2 regions of the Methylobacterium sp. NPDC080182 genome follow, and region 1 is predicted to be linked to the other one. Evidence: predicted binding sites of a transcription regulator. Region 1 holds the regulator's gene; the other holds the start of a gene.
What was found. The regulator PhoB, encoded in region 1, activates phosphate uptake and scavenging genes when phosphate is short. The targets are predictions, from matches to a motif close to TGTCATNNANCTGTCAT.
Positions count from the first base shown of each region.

Region 2: ACQKQD_RS17625 (Orn/Lys/Arg decarboxylase N-terminal domain-containing protein) is a predicted target of PhoB. The motif match lies at 1,989-2,005, and genes of this name have one in related genera.

Region 1 is NZ_JBNNWO010000016.1:61,422-64,803, reverse strand. It holds gene ACQKQD_RS25375 (protein-disulfide reductase DsbD family protein) at 1-1,040, shown strand, start outside; gene phoB (phosphate regulon transcriptional regulator PhoB) at 1,220-1,915, opposite strand; gene phoU (phosphate signaling complex protein PhoU) at 2,038-2,757, opposite strand; gene pstB (phosphate ABC transporter ATP-binding protein PstB) at 2,867-3,382, opposite strand, start outside.
Region 2 is NZ_JBNNWO010000009.1:269,364-272,745, reverse strand. It holds gene ACQKQD_RS17635 (TonB-dependent receptor) at 1-263, opposite strand, end outside; gene ACQKQD_RS17630 (hydroxyacid dehydrogenase) at 776-1,756, shown strand; gene ACQKQD_RS17625 (Orn/Lys/Arg decarboxylase N-terminal domain-containing protein) at 2,054-3,382, shown strand, end outside.

The DNA.
Region 1 (3,382 bases):
TGAAGAGCGGCGGGGCCGCGATCGGCTGGGGGTTCCAGCTCCAGTCGCCCGCCATCGTGGCGGGGCTCGCCTACCTGCTGTTCGCGATGGGCCTGAGCCTCTCGGGCGCGGTCCATGTCGGCGGCCGGCTCGCCGGCCTCGGCGACGGCCTCACCCGGCGCGGCGGCCTGAGCGGCTCGTTCTTCACCGGCGTGCTCGCGACCCTGGTGGCGACGCCTTGCACGGCGCCGTTCATGGGCTCGGCGGTGGGCTTCGCGCTGACCCAGAGCGCCGGCGTGGCGCTCGCCGTCTTCGCGAGCCTCGGCCTCGGCCTCGCCCTGCCCTTCCTGCTCCTGACCCTCTGGCCGCCGGCCCTGCGGGCGCTGCCGCGGCCGGGCGCCTGGATGGAGACCCTCAAGCAGGTGCTGGCCTTCCCGGTCTACGCCACCGTGGCGTGGCTGATCTGGGTGCTGGCGCAGCAGGTCGACCCGCGCGGGCTGCTGGCGGCGCTGATCGGCCTCGTCCTCGTGGGCTTCGCCGCCTGGGCCTGGGAGCACGGCCGCGCCGCCCCGCCGCGGGCCGGCCGGGTCGCGCAGGCCGCCGCCGCGCTGGCGCTGATCGCCGTCGGGGCCCTCGCCGTCACCCTGCCCCGGGACCGCGCCGCGCCGGCCGCGCAGGCCGCCGCCGACGGGATCGAGCCGTTCACGCAGGCGCGCCTCGACGCCCTGCTCGACGCGCACCGCCCCGTCTTCGTGGACATGACCGCCGCGTGGTGCATCACCTGCGCGGTCAACGAGGCGACCTCGCTCAACACCAAGGCCGTGCGGGCCGCGATGGCCGAGCGCGGCGTGACCTACATGAAGGGCGACTGGACCAACCAGAACCCCGAGATCACCCGCCTCCTGGAGAAGCACGGGCGCAGCGGCGTCCCGCTCTACCTGCTCTATACCGGGACGGGAGAGCCCCAGGTGCTGCCGCAGATCCTCACCGAGGGGACGGTCCTGGCGGCGCTGGAGGCGGTGCCGGCCGCCTCGGGCCGGAGCGCGGCGCTGGCGCGCTGAGTCCCTGGAGACCGGGACGCGCGAATCTTCGCGGGCCCGTCCCACCGTCTTTACGAGCGGAGCGAAGCAACCCAGCAGCGCCGCGCTCACCGGCGTTCCGCCGCCCTGGGTCGCTTCGCTGCGCTCGCGATGACGGTGCGCCGGAGCGAAGTCCTATCCGGACGGCCCGTGAGGCCGCCTCAGGCCTCCAGCGAGAAGGTCTCGTCGAAGGCGTAGCCCGAGCCCCGGACCGTGCGGATCGGGTCGGTCTGGCGCGGGCCGTTCAGCGCCTTGCGCAGCCGCCCGACATGGACGTCGACGGTGCGCTCGTCGATGTAGACGTCGTGGCCCCACACCCCGTCGAGGAGCTGCTCGCGGGAGAAGACCCGGCCCGGCGCCAGCATCAGGAATTCCAGGAGCCTGAACTCCGTGGGGCCCAGATGCAGCTCCTCGCCGCCGCGGCGGACGCGGTGGCCGGTGCGGTCGAGTTCCAGGTCGCCCGCCGCCAGCCGGTCCGAGACGTGGGCGGGCTTGGCCCGGCGCAGGAGCGCGCGGATCCGGGCGAGCAGCTCCGGGACCGAGAACGGCTTGACGATGTAGTCGTCGGCGCCGGTGCCGAGCCCGCGGACGCGGTCGCCCTCCTCGCCGCGGGCGGTGAGCATGATCACCGGCAGGCGCTCGGTCTCCCGGCGCGCCCGGATCCGACGGCACAGCTCGATCCCCGAGAGGCCGGGCAGCATCCAGTCGAGCAGGACGAGGTCCGGGATCCGCTCCGCCAGGAGCAGCTCGGCGTCGTCGCCGCGCGCCGCCGAATCCACCAGGAAGCCCTCGGCCTCCAGGTTGTAGCGCAGCAGCGTGCTCAGGGCCTCCTCGTCCTCGACGATCAGGACTTGCATGCTCACGTTCGAAAACTCGTTCTGCGGGCGGTCACCGGATGGTGCAGGAGGCGCCGCCCCGCCTCAACCCGCACGGAGAGTGACCCCGGCCGCGCCCACAGGAAGGCGCCGGGGTCGGCGCCTCACGGCGCCTGCACGCCGTCCACGGTCGCGTAGTTCGACGCGTCGTTCTTCGGCCGGTCACCCGCCAGCGTCTCGCCCGTGGCGAGGTAGTGGATCGTCTCGGCGATGTTGGTGGTGTGGTCGCCGATGCGCTCGACGTTCTTCGCGCAGAACAGGAGATGCGTGCAGAACGAGATGTTGCGCGGATCCTCCATCATGTAGGTCAGGAGCTCGCGGAACAGGGAATTGTACAGGGCGTCGATCTCGCCGTCGCGCTCCCAGACGTCGTGGGCCGCCTGGACGTCGCGGCTCCCGTAGGCGTCGAGCACGTCCTTCAGCTGACCCTCGGCGAGGTCGCTCATGTGGCGCACGCCGAGCACGATCTTCTGGGCCGGCGCCTGATCGGAGATCGCCACCACGCGCTTGGCGACGTTCTTGGCGAGGTCGCCGATCCGCTCCAGATCGCCGGAGACGCGGATCGCCGAGATGGTCTCGCGCAGGTCGATCGCCAGGGGCTGGCGCCGGGCGATCAGCAGCACGGCGCGCTCCTCGATGTCCCGCTGCAGCGCGTCGAGGCGCTTGTCGGCGAGGATCACAGCCTGGGCGAGCGTGTCGTCCCGGCGCACGAGGGCGTCGGTCGCCTCCGCGGTCATCTTCTCGGCGACGCCGCCCATCTCCGAGATCGAGCGACGCAGGTTCTCCAGGTCGGTGTCGTAGGAGGTGACGATATGGCCGGGCATGGCGGATCCTTCGATGGGGTCCCGGGGACGGCCCTCCGGGAGGCTTGCGGGACCCGCCGGCGCGCCGGAGACGCGAGCGGCGGTCCCGGGACCGGAGCGGCCCGGCAGACTAGCCGAAGCGGCCGGTGATGTAGTCCTGCGTGCGGCGTTCCGTCGGGTTCATGAACATGCGGTTGGTCGGACCGAACTCGACGAGCTGCCCCAGATACATGAAGGCGGTGAACTGCGAGATGCGCGCCGCCTGCTGCATGTTGTGGGTGACGATCACGATGGTGAACTCGTCGCGCAGCTGCTCGATCAGCTCCTCGATGCGGCCGGTGGAGATCGGGTCGAGCGCCGAGGTCGGCTCGTCGAACAGGATCACCTCCGGCTTCTGCGCCACCGTCCGGGCGATGCACAGGCGCTGCTGCTGGCCGCCCGACAGGCCGGTCCCGGGCTGCCGGAGCTTGTCCTTCACCTCGTCCCAGAGGGCGGCCTTGCGCAGGGATTCCTCGATCCGGCCGTCGAGCTCGGATTTCGGCAGCTTCTCGTAGAGGCGCAGGCCGAAGGCCACGTTGTCGTAGATCGACATCGGGAACGGCGTCGGCTTCTGGAACACCATGCCGATGCGCGAGCGCAGCTCGTT
Region 2 (3,382 bases), on a different contig from region 1:
ACCGTCCGCGCCTGCCGGTCTCGGATGAGCGTGTCGGTGTAGCTGGCGATGCTGAAGGGCGCCTTCTGGGTCTCGGTATCGCCGAGGAGGCCGAGGCGCCCGCCCCGCGCCACCTGACCACCGGCATAGGCCGGGACTGGGCCGCGCGGCGCGGCCGCGCCCTCGACCGAGAGCTCGTCGAGCTGGACGTCCCGGCCGGCCCCGGCCTCCTCCGCGCGGGCGGCGTGCAGCCCGGACCCGACGAAGCCCAGCAGGACGGCCATCGGGAGAATCGGCCGGGCCGCGCGCCGCCGGCGCCGGTTCCGCGTGGAAACAGGTACTGAGAAGTCGTGGGACCGCATTGTCGTGACGAAGGCTCCGAATCACGGAGCAAGGCAGCAAATATCTCTACATGTGTCAAAAATGCATTTGGAGTAATTACAATTCTATTTGGCGAAGGCAGGACGGATCTGCGGGATCGCTATTGATAACGCTCTAAACTGACTTTACACGCCGAACGATATCTTTGTCAGTGTCTCGACCATCATCGCACGGTCGAGCCGGCGCTTTCGCGAAAGGCCGGACCGGATTTCGGCCGAGGCGCGCGGCCGGGATCGTCGGGCCGGGCGGGGGCGCGGGGCTCGACCCGGCCGCGATCGGGTGTGGATCGTGCGCGTCCGATCGGGTCGCCGCGGCGGAGACCGGGGCGCCCGGTTGCCAGGGTTGCCCACCCCGCCTAGACGGGCCCGGCGCGAAACGTGCCTGTCACCCCTCCTCTAGTGCAGAGGTTTTCCCCGTGATCACCGGTCCGTGCCTCATCGTCCAGCCGATCCACGCGGCGGGCCTCGACCGGTTACGCGCGGCCGGGCTGGAGCCGCGCCCGGCGAGCGGGACCGATCCCGAGACGCTGGCGCGCGAGGTCGCCGACTGCGTCGCCGTCATCACCCGCAACACCGGCTTCCCGGCCCGCGCCATCGCGGCGGCGCCGGCCCTGCGGGTGATCGGGGTGCACGGCACCGGCACCGACCACGTCGCCACGGCCGAGGCGACCGGGGCCGGGATCGTGGTGGTGAACACGCCAGGCGCCAACGCCGTCTCGGTGGCCGAGCAGACGCTGGCGCTGATCTTCGCCCTGGCCAAGGCCCTGCCGGAGGCCGACCGCTCGGTCCGGGCCGGCGACGACAGCTTCAAGTTCACCGCCCGGCTGATCGAGCTCGCCGGCCTGACGCTGGGCCTCGTCGGCTTCGGGGCGATCGGGCAGGCGACCGCCCGGCTCGGCGCCGCCCTGGGCCTGCGGGTGCTGGCCTACGGCCCGAGCCGCCCGGACGCGGACTTCGCCAACGCCGGCGCCCTGCGGGCCGCCTCGGTCGACGCGCTCCTGGCGGAATCCGACATCGTCTCCCTGCACGTGCCGCTGACCCCGGGCACACGCGGCCTGATCGGCCGGGACCAGCTCGCCCGGATGAAGCGGGAGGCCTTCCTGATCAACACCAGCCGCGGCGGCCTGATCGACGAGGCGGCCCTGGTGGAGGCGCTGGCGGCGGGCACGATCGCGGGCGCCGGGCTCGACGTCTTCGCCCAGGAACCGCTGCCGGTCGACCACCCGCTGGCCCGCCAGCCCCGGGCGATCCTGACGCCCCATGTCGGCGGCTCCACCGGGGCGGCCCTGATCCGCACCGCCGAGACCGCCGCGACCCGCGTGGTCGACGTCCTCGCCGGCCGGCGGCCGGGCGGGCTGGTCAACCCGGACGTCTGGGAGCGGCGCCGCGGGGTGTGAGGGTCCCCCTCTCCCGCACGGGAGAGGGTTGGGGTGAGGGACGAGAGGCTTCGGGATCAAGCACCCGATCGACGCGATTCGAGGGGGAGCCTCGTCCGGTAAGGTCTCACCCCTCACCCTGTCCCTCTCCCGCACGGGAGAGGGGACCCGCGGCCGATCCTGACGGCGCGGCGGTCGTGGCCGGCCCGGTTCACGGTGTTTCGTCCGGACCGCGACCGCCCGCCGCGCGCCGTGTCATGCAATCGTCGCAGACGGGCCGGAAAGCCACCCGCTGCATCCGAGGCCAGAGAGGGCTCCATGGACTTCCACCGTCGCTTCACGGTCCTGATGTGCGCCCCGGCCTTCGACCCGGACGATCTCGAGGGCGCGCGCGTCAACCAGATCGTGGCGGCCGTGGAGCAGCGCGGCTTCGAGGTGGTGCGCGCCCGGCGCGTCGAGGACGCGGCCATCGCGGTCCAGACCGACGCGGCGGTCGGCTGCCTCGTGGTCGACTGGGGCAAGCGCGGCCTCGACGGCAAGGCCGCCGCCCTCATCGACATGATGCGCCGGCGCGGCCTGGAGATGCCGATCGTCATCATGGTCCGCCGCAAGCGGCTGGAGGACATCCCGGTCGAGCTCCTCGACTTCATCGACGGCTACATCTTCCTCGCCGAGGAGACGCCGGAATTCATCGCCCGCGGCCTCGTCAGCCGGGTCACGCAGTACGCCGAGACCCTCAAGACCCCGTTCTTCGGCGCGCTCGTCGACTACGCCGAGAAGGGCAACCAGCTCTGGACCTGCCCGGGCCACAACGGCGGCATCTTCTACAACCGCTCGCCGATCGGCCGGATCTTCGTGGAGCACCTGGGCGAGGCGATCTTCCGCGACGACCTCGACAACTCGGTCCTCGACCTCGGCGACCTCCTGACCCACGAGGGTCCGGCGCTGAAGGCCCAGAAGGAGGCCGCCAAGATCTTCGGGGCGGAGAAGACCTACTTCGTCCTCAACGGCACCTCCGCCTCCAACAAGATCGTCCTGTCCTCCCTGGTGGCCGAGGACGACCTCGTCCTGTTCGACCGCAACAACCACAAGGCGGCCCACCACGGCGCCCTGTTCCTCGGCGGCGGCATCCCGATCTTCCTGGAGACCGACCGCAACGCCTACGGACTGATCGGGCCGATCTTCCACGAAGCTCTCGACGAGACCCGGATCCGGGAGAAGATCCGCCGCAACCCGCTGGTGACCGACCCGGAGGCGTGGCGCCGGGAGCGGCCGTTCCGCGTCGCGGTGATCGAGCAGTGCACCTACGACGGCACAATCTACGACGCCCAGGAGATCCTGGAGAAGATCGGCCACCTCTGCGACTACATCCTGTTCGACGAGGCCTGGGCGGGCTTCATGAAGTTCCACCCGCTCTACGCAAGGCGCTTCGCCATGGGGCTGACCGGCCTCGACGAGACCTCGCCGGGCATCGTCGCCACGCAATCGACCCACAAGCAGCTCGCGAGCTTCTCCCAGGCCTCGCAGATCCACACCCGGGACGGCCATATCCGCGGCCAGACCCGGCGGGTCGAGCACAAGCGGCTCAACGAGAGCTTCCTGGTCCACGCCTCGACCTCGCCCTTCTACCCGCTCTTCGCCTCCCTC